2 regions of the Brachybacterium sp. Marseille-Q7125 genome follow, and region 2 is predicted to be linked to the other one. Evidence: predicted binding sites of a transcription regulator. Region 2 holds the regulator's gene; the other holds the start of a gene.
The links. Region 2 encodes HrcA, which represses chaperone genes, less so after heat shock. Its sites were predicted from a motif close to TTNGCACTCGNNNNNNNCGAGTGCNAA; they were not measured.
Positions count from the first base shown of each region.

Region 1: the regulator HrcA is predicted to act here: its motif matches at 4,884-4,910, upstream of groL (chaperonin GroEL).

Region 1 is NZ_JALLAL010000047.1:5,370-14,792, forward strand. It holds gene MU407_RS11185 (uracil-DNA glycosylase) at 1-426, opposite strand, end outside; gene MU407_RS11190 (DUF3263 domain-containing protein) at 504-791, shown strand; gene MU407_RS11195 (LytR C-terminal domain-containing protein) at 854-1,444, shown strand; gene MU407_RS11200 (FtsX-like permease family protein) at 1,653-4,016, shown strand; gene MU407_RS11205 (ABC transporter ATP-binding protein) at 4,022-4,789, shown strand; gene groL (chaperonin GroEL) at 5,062-6,699, shown strand; gene MU407_RS11215 (TRAP transporter substrate-binding protein) at 7,060-8,151, shown strand; gene MU407_RS11220 (TRAP transporter small permease) at 8,148-8,702, shown strand; gene MU407_RS11225 (TRAP transporter large permease) at 8,704-9,423, shown strand, end outside.
Region 2 is NZ_JALLAL010000003.1:53,501-62,923, forward strand. It holds gene era (GTPase Era) at 1-230, opposite strand, end outside; gene ybeY (rRNA maturation RNase YbeY) at 318-779, opposite strand; gene MU407_RS01620 (PhoH family protein) at 783-1,829, opposite strand; gene MU407_RS01625 (histidine triad nucleotide-binding protein) at 1,826-2,200, opposite strand; gene MU407_RS01630 (NAD(P)H-dependent oxidoreductase) at 2,278-2,826, shown strand; gene MU407_RS01635 (16S rRNA (uracil(1498)-N(3))-methyltransferase) at 2,836-3,624, opposite strand; gene dnaJ (molecular chaperone DnaJ) at 3,667-4,791, opposite strand; gene hrcA (heat-inducible transcriptional repressor HrcA) at 4,890-5,900, opposite strand; gene MU407_RS01650 (DUF3097 domain-containing protein) at 6,102-6,977, shown strand; gene MU407_RS01655 (DUF4870 domain-containing protein) at 7,150-7,731, shown strand; gene hemW (radical SAM family heme chaperone HemW) at 7,741-8,916, opposite strand; gene MU407_RS01665 (MOSC domain-containing protein) at 8,921-9,423, opposite strand, start outside.

The DNA.
Region 1 (9,423 bases), on a different contig from region 2:
ACGCCGCCGATGCGAGGCCGGGGTACCCGGCCGCACCGTGAGCACCCGGTTCAGCAGCAGCACCCCCTGGTCCTGCCAGGCGCTCAGATCTCCATGCGGTGCCGGCGGGATGCCCAGATCCGCCTCGAGCTCCCGATAGATGTTCTGCAGGGAGCGCGGCAGCGGCCGCACCGCGCGATCCACCGCGAAGGACAGGCCGATCGGATGCCCCGGCGTCGGATAGGGATCCTGCCCCACGATCAGCACCCGCACCTCGGACATCGGCCGGGTGAAGGCCCGCAGCACCTGATCACCCGCCGGCAGGTACCCGCGGCCGGCGGCGGTCTCCGCGCGCAGGAAATCCCCGAGCTCGCGCAGCCTCCCCTCCACGGGGGCGAGGGCCTCAGCCCAATCGGGGGCGATGATCTCGGTCAGCGGTCGCGGCATGCGGCCAGTCTCGCACCACCGGCGCCCGCCCGGCGCGCCGGAGCGATCAGCGCCGATGTGCTCGCTACCGTGGATCCATGCCCGATTCCGCCGCCGCCCACCCCGCGCCCGTCCCGGGACTGAGCGCCCGTGACCGGCAGATCCTCGAGCTCGAAGGACGCACCTTCCGGTACGTCGGCGCGAAGGAACGGGCCATCCGCGAACAGATCGGCATCTCCAAGATCGCCTACTACGTGCGGCTGAACACCCTGCTGGATGATCCCGCCGCCCTGCAGGCGGCCCCGGCGCTCATCAACCGGCTGCGCGCCCGCCGCACCACCGCCGAGGGCGCGACCGCCCCGCAGCGGGACGGCCGCGTGGCCTGAGGCACGGCGCATCGGGGCGTGTGCTCCGCGACCGCGCCGGGTGAAGCGGGTTTAATGGGGCCGTGGCTGATTCCCAGTATCCCTACCCGCCGGACCGTTTCGACGACGAGGCCGATGCCGTCTCCTTCCATGGGGCGCATCGGGCCGAGCTGCCGTTCTGGCGGGAAAACCTGCTGTACATCGCCATTATCGGCGCGGCCGTCGTGATGCTCGTGGTGTTGCTGTTCCTCATCGGCAATATGGGCGGCGACGGCGATGACCGCGCCCAGGACCCCACCACGCAGGCGGAGACCACCGCCGAGGAGTCCGAGCCGGAGGGCGAGGATGGCGAGGAGGAGTCCGAGGAACCGGCTCCCGAACCGGACCGCAGCGTCGCGGTGCGCGTGGTCAACGCCGCGGGCATCAACGGGCTGGCCGGCTCGTGGCAGGAGACCCTGCAGGGCAGCGGCTGGGAGAACGTCGGGGTGGCCACCGCCGACAACCGCCAGGAGCAGTCCGTCGTCTTCTACCGCAGCAGCGAGGATCAGGCCACCGCGCAGGCGCTCGCCGATGAGGTGGGCGCCGGGGAGGCCCGCCAGAGCGACGAGTACGACAGCCCCATCACCTTCATCGCCGTGCAGACGCCCGAGGAGGTCGGCGGCGGCGAGGGCTGACCCGAGCCCAGCCTGCCGCCCGCGACCTGCTGCCGGGGGGAAAGCCCCCGCCCGCGCCCACCCGCCAGCAGCCAGATCTTCCTCTGCTCTCCCTACACCTGCGCGCTTGCGCCTCCTCCGCGCCCCGGACGGGCTCATGATGTCCCTATAGCGGGCCGGGGAGCGGGAGGACGTGGCGGTCATGGGGACAGGGTCGATCACGCGGCAGATGATCCGGAGGGATCTGCTGCGGGACCGAGGGGCCAGCACCGCGCTACTGGCCGTGGTCATGCTCAGCGCCCTGTTGATGGCCTCCGGCACTATCGTCGTCGAACGTCTGGCCGGGGCGAGCACGCAGCTGTTCGCCCAGACCCGGCCCCCGCATTTCCTGCAGATGCACACCGGCGAGGTGGACCGAGCGGCGCTCGAGGACTTCGCCGCGGGTCATCCGGAGCTCGACACCTGGATGATCGAGCGCACCGTCGGCGTGGACGGCTCCGACATCTCCTGGCACGCCCCGGACGGGGGCGACGCGGGCACGCTCTCGGACAGCCTGGTGGACAACCTCTTCGTCGAGCCCAATGAGGAGTTCGACCTGATGCTCGATGGAGCGGGGGAGATCGCCCGCCCCGGCCCCGGAGAGGTGTACATCCCGCTCATCTACCAGCAGCGCGAGGGGCTTGATCCCGGGGACGTGCTGCGCATCGACACCGGTCACGAACAGGTGGACCTCACTGTGGCGGGAACCGTGCGCGATGGCCAGATGGCCTCCTCGCTCTCCTCCTCGGTGCGCTTCGTGATCTCCGCGCAGGATTGGCAGCGGCTCGAGGCGGGTGAGAGGTTCTCCCACGAGATCATCGTCGAGTACCGGCTGACGGACCCGTCCGCAGCCGGTGCACTGCAGGCCGCGTACCAGACCGCCCCCGGAGTGCCCACTAACGGGCAGGCCGTCACGATCGAGCTGATCCGTCTGATGTACGTGATCAGCGACGGGCTCGCGGCCTTCGCCCTCATCGCGGTCAGCGTGATCCTGCTGCTCATCGCGCTGCTGAACATCGTCTTCGTGATCCGCGGGACGCTCGAGGATGATGTGCGCCAGATCGGGACGCTGCGTGCCATCGGCCTTCCGCCCGGCTTCATCGCCGGGCTGTACCTGGGGCGGTTCCGGGTCCTCGCGGCGGCGGGCTGCCTGCTGGGAAGTCTCGCCGCGGTGCCGGCTGCGGCGGTGCTCACCCGCGGGCTCTCCGCCGCCTATGCCGCAGCGCCCATCGGACCGGCCACGGTCCTCGCACCGCTCGCGACCCTGGTGGTCGTGTACCTCGTGATCGTGCTCTCATGCCGGATGGTGCTGCGGGACGTCGGGAGGGCGAGCGTCGTGACCGCCCTGGTGCAGGGCACGCTGCACGCTCCCCGCCGCCGCCCCCGCCGGACCGGCCGCGGCATGGCGCGCAGCGCCCTTTCGCGGGTCCGTCCCCGCGGGGTGAACCGGCGCCTCGCCCTCCTCACCCTGCTGCGGCAGGCGCGGTCCTGGGCGCTGCTGCCCGCGGTCTACGCCCTGGCCGCCATCGCCGTGATCGTGCCGGCCGCCCTGTTCCTGACCCTCTCCAGTCCCCGGTTCATCACCTTCATGGGGGTCCCTGACAGCGACCTCATGACCACGATCGCCTTCGCCGAGGACCTCGACGCCGTGCGCGACGTGGCGCTCGAAGAGATGCGGCAGCGGGAGGACGTCACCGATGTGCTGGTGGTGGGCGGGGTGCTCACCCAGGTGCAAGGGCCCGACGGCTGGGACAGCCGGATGCTCGAGGTGGGGGATCATTCCGCGCTGGAGCTGCCGTACCTCGAAGGCAGTGCCCCGCAGGAGGACGAGGTGGCGCTGTCCGTCCTGGCGGCCGACCGCTACGGGGTGAGCACGGGGCAGGAGCTCACCGTGCGGCGGGACGGGAAGGAGCGCACCCTGCGCGTCAGCGGCATCTACCAGGACATCACCTCCGGAGGGTTCACCATGAAGCAGCAGGGGGTGGTGCCGGAGGCGGCCGACCGCTACACGATCTTCGCTGACGTCGCCGACGGCGCTGATCCCCAGCAGGTGGCAGCGGAGCTGGATGGCGCCGTGGAGCAGGCCCGCACCATCCCGCAGGAGGAGTACGCCCGCCAGAGCACCGCCTACCTGCGCGGCGCCCTGCGCGGCGCGGCCCTCCTCGCCGCGGTGACGGTGGCGATGATCTGCACGCTGATCACCCTGCTGTTCCTGCGGCTGCAGCTGACCCGGGAGCGGCGTCGCAGCGGCGTTCTGTGCGCCCTCGGCTTCACCCGGGCAGACGTGGCCGCGCAGGTGCACTGGCGGGCTGCGGCGACGGTCCTGCTCGGGGTCATGGTCGGCACCGTCCTCGCGGGAACGCTGGGCCCCCGGGCCACGGGGTCGCTGCTGTCCGCGGCGGGACTGGGGCTCGCCCGGCTGACCTTCCTGGGCAGTCCCTGGCTGCTCTACGGGGTGCTGCCTGCCCTGCTCGTGATCGTCGGGGTCGGCACCGCCCGGGTGCTGACCGCTCGGATGCGCGCCGACGACCTGTCGGCCCGGTTGAGAGGCTGAGAACAATGACCACCCCGGATGAGAGCTCGACCCCGATCCTGCGCGCGCATGATCTGCGCAAGAGCTACACCACCACCGAGCCGCCCACCGAGGTGCTGCGCGGGATCGACCTCGAGGTCTCAGGCAGCGAGTTCCTCGCGGTGATGGGAGCCTCCGGCTCCGGGAAGTCCACCCTGCTGCACCTACTGGGCGGCTTGGACCGTCCCACCGCCGGACACGTCGAGATCGACGGCACGGATCTCACCGCACTGTCGGACCGGGAGCTGAGCCGCGTGCGCCTGCACAGCCTCGGCTTCGTGTTCCAGCAGCCGTACTTCCTGGACGCCCTGAGCATCCGGGACAACGTCCTGCTGCCGGCGCTGAAGGCCGGTGATCTGCCGCGCGCCGAGGTCGCCGAGCGAGTGGACGGGCTCCTGGAGCGCTTCGGGATCGCGGCGGTGGCGGACCACCGCATCACCGAGGCCTCCGGCGGGCAGCTCCAGCGCGCCTCGATCTGCCGGGCCCTCGCGGTCTCGCCGCGTGTGGTGCTGGCCGACGAGCCCACCGGTGCGCTGAACTCCGCGATGGCCACCGAGGTCATGGAGGCGCTCGCCGCCGTGCACGCCGAGGGCACCACCGTCGTCATGGTCACGCACGATCCGCGCGTGGCCGCCGCCGCGCAGCGCGTCCTCTACCTCGAGGACGGCCGGATCCTGGACACCTTTTCCCGCGCGGAGCACGGGCAGGAGGCCGAGGGCGAGCTGCGTCGATGGCTCACCGGCCTGGGCTTCTGATCCGTTCAGCGACGGCTCGACTGTGCCGAGGGCGAACAGCGGCCGCGAGGCGCCCGTCCATTAGCACTCTCGGCGGGGGAGTGCTTATGATGATCTGGCACTCGGCGATCGAGAGTGACAGCGCCCGTCGGCGTCGTCGCCCCCGCCCGCCGACCACGAACATTCCGGCCCCGTGAGGGGGCGCGCGCCGTGGGACATGAACACGGCGCGGGTCCTCGTCCGTCGCGGGCACTGGGTCGGGTGGACACACACCACACGGGAGAGATTCCACAATGGCCAAGCTCATCTCTTACGACGAGGAGGCCCGGCGCGGCCTCGAGCGGGGTATGAACCAGCTCGCCGACGCCGTCAAGGTCACCCTCGGCCCCAAGGGCCGCAACGTCGTGCTCGAGAAGTCCTGGGGCGCCCCCACCATCACCAACGACGGCGTGTCGATCGCCAAGGAGATCGAACTCGACGATCCCTACGAGAAGATCGGCGCCGAGCTGGTGAAGGAGGTCGCCAAGAAGACCGACGACATCGCGGGCGACGGCACCACCACCGCCACCGTCCTCGCCCAGGCCCTGGTCAAGGAGGGCCTGCGCAACGTCGCCGCCGGCGCCAACCCGATCGCGCTCAAGCGCGGCATCGACAAGGCCGTGGCCGCCGTCTCCGAGACCCTGCTCAAGCAGGCCAAGGAGATCGAGACCAAGGAGCAGATCGCCTCCACCGCCGCGATCTCCGCTGCGGACCCGGCCATCGGCGAGCTCATCGCCGAGGCCCTCGACAAGGTCGGCAAGGAGGGCGTGATCACGGTCGAGGAGTCCAACACCATGGGCCTCGAGCTCGAGCTCACCGAGGGCATGCGCTTCGACAAGGGCTACATCTCGCCGTACTTCGTCACCGACGCCGAGCGTCAGGAGGCCGTGCTCGAGGACCCCTACGTCCTGCTGCTGAGCTCGAAGATCTCCACCGTCAAGGACCTGCTGCCGCTGCTGGAGAAGGTCATCCAGTCCGGCAAGCCGCTGTTCATCATCGCCGAGGACGTCGAGGGCGAGGCTCTCGCGGTGCTGGTGCTGAACAAGCTCAAGGGCTCCTTCAAGTCCGTGGCCGTCAAGGCCCCCGGCTTCGGCGACCGCCGCAAGGCGATGCTGGAGGACATGGCCATCCTCACCGGCGGCCAGGTCATCGCCGAGGAGGTGGGTCTCAAGCTGGAGACCGCCGGCCTCGAGCAGCTGGGCCAGGCCCGCAAGGTCGTCGTCACCAAGGACGAGACCACCATCGTCGAGGGCGCCGGGGATGCGGATCGCATCAACGGCCGCGTGGCCCAGATCCGTGCAGAGATCGAGAACTCCGACTCGGACTACGACCGCGAGAAGCTCCAGGAGCGCCTCGCGAAGCTGGCCGGCGGCGTGGCCGTCATCAAGGCCGGTGCCGCCACCGAGGTGGAGCTCAAGGAGCGCAAGCACCGCATCGAGGACGCCGTGCGCAACGCCAAGGCCGCCGTGGAGGAGGGCGTCGTCGCCGGTGGCGGCGTCGCGCTGTTGCAGGCTGGCAAGGACACCTTCGGTGCGCTCACCCTGGAGGGTGACGAGGCCACCGGCGGCAACATCGTCAAGGTCGCCATCGAGGCTCCGCTCAAGCAGATCGCCGTCAACGCCGGCCTCGAGGGCGGCGTCATCGCGGAGAAGGTCAAGTCCCTGCCCGTGGGCCAGGGCCTGAACGCCGCGACCGGCGAGTACGAGGACCTGCTGGCCGCCGGCATCATCGACCCGGTGAAGGTCACCCGCTCCGCGCTGCAGAACGCGGCGTCCATCGCGGGCCTGTTCCTGACCACCGAGGCCGTGGTGGCTGACAAGCCGGAGCCGGTCAAGGCCGGTGGCGGGGCCGACGAGATGGGCGGCATGGGAGGTATGGGCGGCATGATGTGATCAGGCCGCGCGGGCTGATCCCGCGCCCTGATCAGCCCCGCTGATCCCATCGGCCTCAGCCGATCACCCGGAGCCCCGGCACCCCAGGAGGGTGCCGGGGCTTCGACGTGCTTGAGGGAGCGCAGGCTGCGGCCCCCGCACCACCACCTACCTCGGCGTAGTGCGGGTGTCAGCGCGCTATGCGGTGTCGGACCCGCGGTACTCCGGGGTAAGGGGTGAGTTGAGACGCCCGGGACAGGAGCGGGAAGCGGGCAACCTGCTGCAAATCCTCGCCAGGGTGCGCGAGGTGCGATGGACTACAGCGCACCGCAACCCCCTTAGGCTCGCGCGATCACCTGCATGACAAGGAGGTCATGATCGATGTCCTGCGCACCCCCGCGCATCCTCCGCCCCCGTGACGGCACCCGTCTGACCCGGCGCGCACTGCTGGTCGGCATCCCGGCCCTGGGGCTGGGCTCTGTCGCCCTGGCCGGCTGCACCGGCAGCGAGGCCGCCACCGCGGCGGAGAACATCCTGTCCATCTCCCTGAACCAGACGGAGACCCACCCCAGCTACCTGGCCCTCACCTACTTCGGAGAGAAGCTGGTGGAGTCCACTGACGGACGCTGGGGCGCGCGCATCTACGCCAATGAGGCGCTCGGCGCGCAGCAGGAAGTGGTCCAGCTGGTCTCCGACGGGTCCGTGGACATCGCGGTCATCTCCGCGCCCCAGGTGGAGAACCTCTCCCGGGCCTTCCGGCCCCTCAACCTGCCCGGAGCGTTCCGGGATATCGACCACCAGATGGCCGTGCTGAACGAAGACTCCCTGGTGGGCGAGCTGTTCTCCTCCCTCGAACCGAGCCACCGCCTGCGGGTGCTGGGCGGCTTCACCCAGGGGGCACGCCACGTGTACACCGACCGCGGCCCGATCGAGGGGCCCGATGATCTCGCCGGCCTGCGCATCCGTGTGCAGGAATCCGATGTCTTCATGGAGCTCACCCGCGCCCTCGGTGGCTCACCCACCCCGATGGCCTACGGCGAGGTGTACACCGCCCTGCAGGCCGGAGTGCTCAACGGCGCGGAGAACAACGAGGTCAGCTACGTGACCCAGCGGCACTACGAGATCGCCCCGTACTTCACGCTCACCAATCACCTGGTGGGTCTGGACTACGTGATGGCGAACGTGGACCGCATCCACGGCATGGATCCCGCGGACCAGGAGGCCTTCGCGACGAGCTTCACCGCGGCGCAGGAGGAGTTCGTGCGCCTGTGGGAGGAGGAGACCGCCTCGAGCATCGCGCAGATGGAGGACGCGGGCGTCACCATCACAGATCCGGACGACGATGCCTTCGCGCCGCTCGTGCTCGAAGCGGGTCGGTCCTTCCTGGACTCCGCGGAGGACGAAGCCCTGTACGAGGCGATCCGGGCGGTCGAGACGAACAGCGCTGCAGCATCGGACGGAGGAGAGGGATGAACATGTTCCGGACTCGGGCCCTGCAGGCCCTGCGAGTCATCAGCATTGCGCTGTTCACCACGCTCGTGCTGGTGGTGATGTGGCAGGTGATCACCCGTCAGCTGCTCAACTCGCCGAGCGGCTGGACCACCACCGTGGCGCAGTACCTCTTCATCTGGCTGGTTCTGTTCTCAGTGGCCATGGTGTTCGGCGAGCGCGGCCATGTGGCGGTCGACTTCTTCGCCGGGCTGCTCCCGGCCCCGCTGCGCCGTATCGCCCAGATCCTGGTCACCCTCGCCGTGCTCGCCTTCGCGACGCTCGGCCTGGTGTGGGGCGGGATCCGCGGCATGGGCATCTCCTGGGATCAGGCGATCACGGGCCTGCCGGTGACCGTCGGGCAGATGTACACCGCGCTGCCCGTGGCGGGCGTTCTGATCGTGGTCTTCGCGATCGGGGACCTCATCCAGCTGCTGCGCGGAGACGATCTCGACCGGGCCGATGACGATGCCCCGGCGGCGGCGACCGTCGCGTCCCCCGCGGGCACCCGCACGGCCGACGGACAGGAGCACTGACATGGATCCCGCACTGCTGTCCGGCACCATCCTCGTGGTGGGGGTGCTGCTGCTCATTGGCATCGGCGCCCCGATCGGCATCGCGATCGGCCTGCCGTCCATCGTGGCGCTCGCCGCCGTCGTCGGCCCCGAGCAGGCCGTGTTCGTCGCCTCCCAGCGGATGTTCACCGGCGCCAGCTCCTTCACCCTGCTGGCCATCCCGTTCTTCGTGCTCGCGGGCAGTCTGATGAACACCGGCGGCATCGCCGCCCGGCTCATCGACGCCGCGCAGGTGCTCGTGGGCCGCATGCCCGGCTCTCTGGCGCAGACGAACGTCGTGGCGAACGCCCTGTTCGGCTCGGTCTCGGGCGCGGGCGTGGCCTCGGCCGCGGCGATGGGGTCGATCCTCGGGCCGCGCGAGCGACGCGAGGGCTATGACCCGGCGCTGTCGGCGGCCGTGAACGCGGCCTCCGCCCCCTCCGGGATGCTGATCCCGCCCTCGAACACCCTGATCGTGTACTCGCTCGTGTCCTCCACGTCGGTGGCCACCCTGTTCGTGGCCGGCTACGGGCCGGGCCTGGTGTGGGTGCTGGCCTGCGTGGTGCTGGTCGCGATCCTGGCCCGGCGCAACCCGACGATGCGCGGTGCGACCGAACGGGTCCCGCTCAAGGTGGCGCTTCTGACGCTGCTGCGCGCGGTGCCGGCGATCCTCATGATCGTCGTGGTGGTCGGCGGTCTGCTG
Region 2 (9,423 bases):
GGCCGGTGCATCCCGGGGGTGTCCACGAGGATGATCTGCGCATCCTCGCGGGTGACGATCCCGCGGATGGCCCGGCGAGTGGTCTGCGGCTTGGTGGAGGTGATCGCGACCTTCTCCCCCACCAGGGCGTTGGTGAGGGTGGATTTGCCGACGTTGGGGCGACCGACGAGGGCCACGAAGCCCGCGCGATGCTCGGCGTCGAGCGCGGTGGGGGTCTGATCGGCGGTCATCGGTCTCCTCATGGTCCGGGCCGATGGTGCTGCGGTGCGTGGTCGCACAGCACGGGCCGGGCAGGTGGTCTCAGGGGTGGTGCGGTCTCAGCTCGCGGAGCGGGTGGCGAGGAAGGTCAGCAGGAGCTTGCGCTGCAGGTCGAACATCTCGCGACGCTCCTCCTCTTCCTGATGGTCATAGCCCAGGAGGTGCAGGATCGAGTGGACGGTCAGCAGCAGCATCTCCTCCACCGCGCTATGTCCGGACTTGGCGGCCTGCTTCGCGGCGACCGTCGGGCACAGCACCACATCACCCAGCAGTCCCTCCTCGGTGGGTTCCTCGGCGGTGCCGGGCCGCAGTTCGTCCATCGGGAAGCTCATGACGTCGGTGGGGCCGGGCAGGTCCAGCCACTGCACGTGCAGTTTCTCCATCGCCTCTTCGTCGACGAACAGGATCGACATCTCGGTGGCGGGATGCAGGTGCATCGCCTCGAACACGAAGCGGGACAGGGCGACGAACTCGCGCTCGTCCACCACGGTGGTGGTCTCGTTGCGGATCTCGATGGTCATCTCTCAGCTTCCTGTGCCGGTGCGTCGTCGGGCGTCCCGGTTCCCGCCGGGGCGGATCTCCCACCGCCCGTAGGCCTCCACAATGTCGCTCACCAGGCGGTGGCGCACCACATCTCGCGGTGACAGGCGGCAGAAGGAGATGTCCTCCACGCCGGAGAGCACCTGCTCCACCACGCGCAGACCGCTGCTCTGCCCGCCGGGCAAATCCACCTGCGTGACATCGCCGGTGACCACCATGGTGGAGTTGAAGCCCAGGCGGGTGAGGAACATCTTCATCTGCTCGGGCGTCGTGTTCTGCGCTTCGTCGAGGATGATGAACGCGTCGTTGAGAGTGCGTCCGCGCATGTACGCCAGCGGCGCCACCTCGATGGTCCCGGCGCCCATCAGCCGCGGGATCGACTCGGGGTCGAGCATGTCGTGCAGCGCGTCGTACAGCGGCCGCAGGTACGGGTCGATCTTCTCGTTCAGCGAACCGGGCAGGAAGCCCAGGCGCTCCCCCGCCTCCACCGCCGGGCGGGTGAGGATGATCCGGTTGATTTGCTTGGACAGCAGCTGCTGCACTGCCATCGCCACCGCCAGGTAGGTCTTGCCGGTGCCGGCCGGGCCGATCCCGAAGGTGATGGTCGAGGATTCGATCGCCTCGATGTAGCTCTTCTGCCCCATGGTCTTGGGGCGGATGGTGCGGCCGCGGCTGGAGAGAATCGTGCGGCTGAGCACCTCCTCGAGCCGGGCCCCCTGGGCGCGGTCATCGCCGTAGAGGTTCGCTGCCCGCTGGACTGCTTCGGCGGTCACAGGCTGACCCTTCGCGGCCATCTCGATGAGGGAGCGCATAATGTGCTCGCTGCGGCGCAGGGCCTCGTCGGTGCCGCGCAGGGTCACCTGGTGGCCGCGCACGTGCACATCGGTATCGGGGACGACGTCCTCGAGCGCAGCCAGGGCCTGGTCATTCTCGCCCAGGACCTGGAAGGGGCTGAGGTGATCGGGGATCGCGAGCTTGCGCTCGTGAACCTCGGGGGTGCGGCCGGGGGCTGGCTGCAGGGGATCTGTCACAGTTCTCCTTCGGCGAGCTGGCCGCCCGCGAGGACATGCGCGTGCACGTGGAAGACGGTCTGCCCGGCACCGGCACCGGTGTTGAACACGAGGCGGAAGTCGCCATCGGCCTGCTGGGCGGCGACGTCCCGGGCGGTGTCCACGACGTGCGAGAGCAGCTGGGGGTCCTCGGCCAGCTCGGTGACATCCCGATGGTGCTCGCGCGGGACCACGAGCACGTGCACGGGTGCCTGCGGCTGCAGGTCCTTGAAGGCGATGACCCGCTCGTCCTCATGGACGCGGTCCGAGGGGATCTCGTCGGCGACGATCTTGCAGAAGATGCACTCCGCGTCACGACGCAGCGCGCTGGTCTCGGTGGTGGAGGTACCCATGTCAGCGAGTCTACGGGAGCGATCTGCGCCTCTTGCTGTTGTGCCACCCCACCTGGCTATGAGAAGTTTCAAGCACTATGACGACTCTTGGGATCATCCTTGCGAGCACCCGCCCCAATCGTGTGGGCGATTCCGTCCTCACCTGGGTTCGCCAGGCCGTGCCGACGGATACGACCATCGACCTGATTGATCTGCGGGAGCTTGCGCTGCCCGCCTATGACGGCTCCACGAGCCCGAAGAAGGGCCTCCCCAAGGAGTCCCAGCACGCGCAGGCATGGGGTGAACGGATCACGGACCTGGATGCTCTGCTGATCCTCACCCCGCAGTACAACGCCTCCTACCCGGGACAGCTCAAGACGGCGATCGACTACCTGTACGAAGAGTGGGAGAAGCTGCCCACGCTGCTGGTCGGCTACGGCTGGGGTGAGGCCGCCGATGTGCTGCCGCTGCTGGAGAAGCTCATGCGGCGTCTGAAGGCCAACGTGGTCGGCAGCATCGGGCTGGGCTCCGGCCCGGACCTCGAAGAGGACGGCACGCTGCACATGGCCGAGGAGAAGACCGCCGCGCTGCGCGGGCTTGTGGCCCGGCTGCTGAATCCCACCCGCACGGAGCGCACCGACGCCTGAACCCGAACCTCAGCCCCAGCGCCCCACCAGGGCGCTGAGCACCGCGAGGGCCGCGGGTCCAGCGGTCGAGGAGCGCAGCACCTCCGGGCCCAGCAGCACGGAGCGGGCGCCGATACCGCTCAGCGCTTCGAGCTCGGCCGGCTCGATCCCGCCTTCGGGACCGACGATGATCACGATCTCCTCGACGCCGTCGGCGCTCGCCATCCGCAGCTGATCAGCAAGGCTCATGAGCGCGCGGGATTCCTGCTCGTGCAGCACGAGCACCAGGGCACCGGACTGCACGAGGTCCCCGAGCCGGGCGGTCAGCTGCGCGGTGCTCATCGCGTCCTCGACCATGGGGATGCCTGGGCGGCGGCACTGCTTGACCGCGGCCCGCACCGTCGACTCCCATTTCGCACGGCCCTTGCGCAGTTTCTCGCCGCGCCACACGGACACCGAGCGCTGGGCGATCCATGGGATCACGCGGTCCACGCCGAGCTCGGTCGCGGATTCCACCGCCTGCTCATCCCGGCCGCCGGTGGCGAGGGCCTGCACGAGCGCCAGGCGCGGCAGGCGCTCCACGGCGGGGCTCGGGTCACTCAGAAGGCGCAGATCCAGCTGCTCCTTGCGGGCGGCGATCACCTCGGCGAGCACCTGTCGGCCGGGGCCGTCGGTGAGCAGCACCTGCTCCCCCACGCCGATGCGCGCGACCTTCGCCGCGTGCCGCCCTTCGTCCCCGGCGAGGGTCAGCTGCTCTCCCTCGCTCGCACGGGCGAGGGCGTCATCGTCGATGAGGAACCCGGGCGGCGTGGTGGGCATGGGCGCGCTTCCTCCAGGTGCGGTGCGGTCTCAGGCGTGGTCTCAGAGGTCGCGCAGGCGTTCGCGCAGCCGGGCGAAGGGACCCTGGCCCTTGACGGGGCGGCGGGTGGTTTCCTCCCCGCGCAGTGCTGCGAACTGGCGCAGCAGGTCCTGTTCCTCCTCGCTGAGGGAGGTGGGGACGTCCACGTCGAGGATGACCCGGATGTCGCCACGGCGTTCCCGGCGCAGCGGGGTGACGCCGAGTCCCTTCAGCGTGATCTCCTCCCCCGGCTGTGAACCGGGGGCCACGTCCACGTCCTGGGCGCCGTCGAAGGTCTCCAGGGGGATCGTCGCGCCGAGGGCTGCGGAGGTCATCGGAATGGCCAGGGTGGTCACGAGGTCATCGCCTTCGCGCTCGAACAACTCGTGATCGCGGACGGACAGTTCGACGAACAGGTCACCGGCCGGACCGCCGGCCTCCCCGACCTCACCTTCGCCGCGCAGCTGGATCCGCGTGCCGTTCTCGACGCCAGAGGGGACGCGCACGGTGACGGTGCGCTCGGCGGCGGTGCGGCCGTGACCGGAACAGGCGGTGCAGGGCGATTCGATGACATCGCCGTGCCCATCGCACGTGGGGCAGGGGGCCATCGTGACCATCTGCCCCAGCAGAGACTGGGCCACGCGCTGGACGTGCCCGGAGCCGTTGCACGCGGTGCAGGGGGTGGGGCTGGTGCCGGGCTCGCAGCACGAGCCGGTGCAGCGCTCGCACAACACGGCCGTGCGGAACGTGACCTTCTCCTCGGTGCCGAACACGACGCTGCGCAGGTCGATCTTGACGCGGCGCAGCACGTCTCCGCCGCGGCGGCGACGCGGGACGGGCCCTTGAGAGCGGCCGCGCATCCCGGAGGCCCCGGCGAACATGTCGAAGATGTCGGTGAAGTCGAAGCCGGCACCGCCGCCGGGGAAGCCGCCCATGCCCGGTCCGCCGCCCATGTCGTACTGGCGACGCTTGTCGGCGTGGGAGAGCGTCTCATAGGCCTGGGAGACCTTCTTGAACTTCTCGCCGGCCTCCGGATCTGGGTTCACGTCCGGATGGAGGGTGCGGGCGAGCTTGCGGTACGCCTTCTTGATCTCCTCGGTGGAGGCATCGCGGGAGACGCCCAGCAGGTCGTAGTAGTCCTCGTTCACTCAGGGTCCTTCGCAGGGTCGGTGGCCGCGCAGGCGGCGGGGGTCGGCGTGCGGCGGACAAGGGGCCGATGTGGCCTGTCGCGCCGGGGCACACGGGGTTACTCGAGATAGCGGGAGACGTAGCGGGCGATCGCCTGGACGGTGGAGATGCCGGTCACGTAGTCCATGCGGCGCGGCCCCAGGATCGCCAGGTGCGAACCGGCGCCGTACCCGGCCCCCACCAGCGCGGCGCGATGCAGGGCTTCGTCGTGCAGTTCAGAGCCGATGCGCACCTCAACATCGCCGGGGCGGATGTGCATTTCGGTGAACAGCCGCATGAGCACCAGCTGCTCTTCGAGAACATCCAGCAGCGGTTCGACATCGCGCGCGAAGTCCTGGGCGGAGCGGGCGATGTTCGCGGTGCCGGCCATCATGATGCGGTCCTCCACGCGGGTGGCCGCGAGCGCTGCGAGGGCCTCGGCGACCTCTGCTGCCGCGGGGCGTTCAGCGGGGCTGAGATCCTCGAGGTAGTCCGTGAGGGGCTGGGCGAGGTCGGTGACCTCCCGCCCGGCGACCACACGCAGCAGCTGATCGCGCAGGTCCAGGTAGTACTCGGCGGGCTGTCCCGCGAGAACGGGGACGGTGCGCTGGTCCACGCGTCCGGATTCGGTGATGAGCACGAGCAGCAGGAGGCTGTCGGCGACCTTCACGAGTTCGACGTGCCGCACCCGGGCCTGCTTGCGCGCCGGGTACTGCACCATCGCAACCTGCTGGGTGAGCTGGGCAAGAGCCCGGACGGTGCGGGCCAGCAGCTCCTCGACGTCTCCGGCGCCCTCGAGGAGGGTGCGGATGGCGCGACGCTCCGGGGCCGACAGCGGCTTGATCGTCGCGACGTGATCGACGAAGGCGCGGTAGCCCTTGTCCGTGGGAACGCGTCCGGCGGAGGTGTGGGGCTGATGAATCAGCCCCTCTTCCTCCAGGACCGACATGTCGTTGCGCACGGTGGCGGCGGAGACACCGAGCTCGTGGCGCTCCAGGAGGGATTTCGAGCCGACGGGCTCGCGGGTGGAGACGTAGTCCTCGACGATCGCGCCGAGGATCTGCAGCTTCCGGGCGTCCGTCGCTCTCACCTCCCTCTCTCACGGTCCACGCTCAGGATGCGCGCTGGGCACATAGCCACCCAGCACTCTGGCACTCACTGGCGCCAGGTGCCAATCCTACGCGCCGACGCGCCGGTCACCAGGGAGGCGTTCGCCACGAGGGGACACGACGCGCTCGCCCCGCCACCCGGTTCCCCGCGCTGTGCACCACCCCCGTGTACGGTGACGCGCGTGCCTGCTTCCTTCCCCGACCGGTACGGCCATGACGTTCTGTCCTCCGGCCCACCCGCCCATCACCGTCAGCGACCCGTAGCACGCGAGGTTCCCGTGCAGCGCGACCTCGTGGTCGAAGAGGCGTCGACAGGTTTCACCGGCGCGATCCAGCGCCTGGAGAAGATCGCCGGCGAGATCGTGGTGGAGCTCGAGGGCCGTGGCGGTGTGCGGCGCACCTTCCCGCTGGGTCCCGGCTTCATGATCGACGGGAAGCCCGTCGTGCTCACACGCCCCGCACCGCGCGCCCCGCGCGGTCCCAAGCGCTCCGCCTCCGGCTCCGTGTATGTCGAAGGGGCGAAGGCGCGCACGGCCCGGGCCTCCCGCATCTGGGTGGAGGGCACCCACGATGCCGAGCTGATCCAGAAGGTCTGGGGGCATGATCTGCGCATCGAAGGCATCGTCGTCGAGCAGCTCGAGGGCGCTGACAACCTCGTCGAGCGGGTGCAGCACTTCGCTCCCTCTCCCGGGCGGCGGCTCGGAATCCTCGTGGATCACCTGGTGCGCGGCTCGAAGGAGTCGCGGATCGCGGCTGAGGTGATGGCGCTGCCCGGCGCGAGCGGGAACGTCACCCTGCTCGGGCACCCGTATGTGGATGTGTGGCAGGCGATCAAACCGGCCCGCGTGGGTCTGCGCGAGTGGCCACATTTCCCGCGCGGCACCGACATCAAGGTCGGCACCCTCGCGGCGCTCGGCTGGCCGCATGAGGATGCCGCTGACATCGGTCTGGGATGGAAGCGGATCCTTGCCACGGTGCGGTCCTACGCCGACGTGGAGCCGACGCTCTCGGGCCGCATCGAGGAGCTCATCGACTTCGTGACCGTCGAGCAGAGCTGACGGGATCGCCGCTGCGGAGCAGCGACCCGGCGTCGCCTCGTCATCTCCATCGTTCTGGGGGTAAACCCCCACCGTCCTCGGCGGCTGTCCACGCGGACGCACGGGTCATCGAACTCTAGGCTGGGGTCATCGACGCACAGACCACTCCCGGTGGTCCCGGAAGGAGCCTGAGATGACCCAGAGCCCGTACCCCCACGACCCGTACTCCTCCCCACAGTCGGAGACCTCGCAGCCCGCGGGCTCTCAGCAGCCTGCCTTCTCGTCTCCGCAGAGCGCCCAGCAGGCCCCGCGCGCCGCCGGCGGGTCCTCCGACCAGGCCCCGGACCAGCCGGCTCCCGGCACCGCGGGCGTGTATGACGGTCCCCTGAGCGGCGAACCCATCAACCGCTCCGACTCGCGCCTGTGGGCGATGCTGTCGCAGCTCGCCGTGGGGCTCGGCCACGTCGTCTCCTGGGGCTTCCTGGGCTGGGTGGGTCCGCTGATCATCTTCCTGATCTACAAGGATCGTGACCGCTTCGTGCGCTACCACTCCGCGGAGGCCCTCAACGGTGCGATCGCGGTGCTCATCGCCCAGGTGGTGCTCACCGTCGTCATCACCATCCTCACGGTGATCACCCTGGGCCTCGGTTCATTCCTCTTCCCGCTAGTGGGGATCCCCGCGCTGCTGCAGCTGATCTTCGCGATCATCGGCGCGGTCAAGGCCAACCAGGGCGAGTACTGGAACTACCCGCTGAACCTGCGCTTCGTGAAGTGACTGACGCCCTCAGGGCACCAGGTCACGGATGACCGCATCAGCCAGCAGACGGCCGGCTCGCGTGAGGACCGCGCGGCCGGCCGTCAGTGCGTCCGCCTCCAGGTGACCGCGCTCAGCGTGGACGGCAAGCAGGTGACGCCGCTGCTCGGGGACGACGGTGACGTCGAGCCCATCGGCGATCCGCAGCTCGAGCATGATCCGCTCCACGAGACGGTCCTTGGCCGTGAGCTGCTCGGACTCCTGAACGGGCAGCCGCCCGTCGGCAAGGCGCGCGGCGTACCGGCTGGGATGCTTGAGGTTCCAGGAGCGTTCGCCGTTGCGATGGCGGTGGGCGCCGGGGCCGATGCCCCACCAGTCGCGTCCGGTCCAGTAAGCGAGGTTGTGCCGGGAGCGGTCCGCGCGGGTGCGGGCGAAGTTGGAGACCTCGTACCACTGAAGCCCGTCGGCGCGGGTGAGGTCATCGATCAGCTCATACTTGTCGGCCATGTCGTCGCCATCCGGGGCGGTGATCTCCCCGCGGCGCAGCTGCCGGGCCATCGCCGTATTGCCCTCGATGATCAGTGAATACGCGGAAAGATGGTCGATCCCGCAGTCCAGGGCGGCACGCACCGAGGTCTCCACATCAGCGAGGGTCTCCCCCGGGGTGCCGTAGATGAGGTCGAGGCTCACGGCGAGTCCGGCGTCCTTCGCCCACTGCACCACCTGGGGGATGCGGTCAGGGTCGTGGGTGCGGTCCAGGGTGGCGAGCACCGAGCGGACCGCGGACTGCATACCGAAGGACACGCGGGTGATGCCGCCCGCAGCGAGCTCGGCGAGGGAGTCCGGGGTGACCGAATCGGGGTTCGCCTCGGTGGTGACCTCCGCGTCCGGGGCGAGCGGGATGAGGGAGCGCAGATGCGCGAGCATGGCCACGAGATCACCGGCGGGCAGCAGCGTCGGGGTTCCGCCGCCGAAGAACACGGTCGCGATCTGTTGGTAGCGGTACCCGGCGGCGAGGTCATCGGCGAGCTGGAGCTCCATCTCCCGCATCGCGTTGGCGGGGTACTCGCGCTGTGAGCCACCGCCGCCGAGTTCCGCGTTCGTGTACGTGTTGAAGTCGCAGTAGCCGCAGCGCACCGCACAGAACGGGATGTGGATGTAGGCCGACAGCGCGCGCTGCGGGCTCGAATCGTCGCGGGAAGGCATCGACTCAGCTCCCCCGGCCATCAGAGGTCAGCGCTGCTGGATGGGAACGCACGCTGCCGGACTTCTCGAGCGCCCGCACGGCGGCGTTCACGAGAGAGCTGTACAGCACAGTGCCGCTCGTCGCGGACCAGTCGAGAACAGCTGCTGCCTGCTCAGCGTTCAGACCGCGGAAGGCATCGCGGATGCACACGCCGTGCCCGGGCCGACCGATCACCTCGATCGCATCACCGGCGCTGATCTCCCCCTCCTGGAGCACGCGGAGGTAGGTGCCGGGATGGCCGTGCTCGGTGAAGCGTCGACCGAAGCGCGGGTCCCCCACCCGCTCGGCGAGGGTCCCGCAGGGGGTGCGTTGGCAGGTGGCCTCGAGGATGGTACTGCCGATGCGCCACTGCTCGCCGATCTCGGCGCCGTCCGTGTCGATACCGGCGGTCACGAGGTTCTCGCCGAAGAAGCCGTCGGGGAACTGGCGTCCGGTGCTGCGTGCGAGCGCCTCCCGTTGCTCCCGGG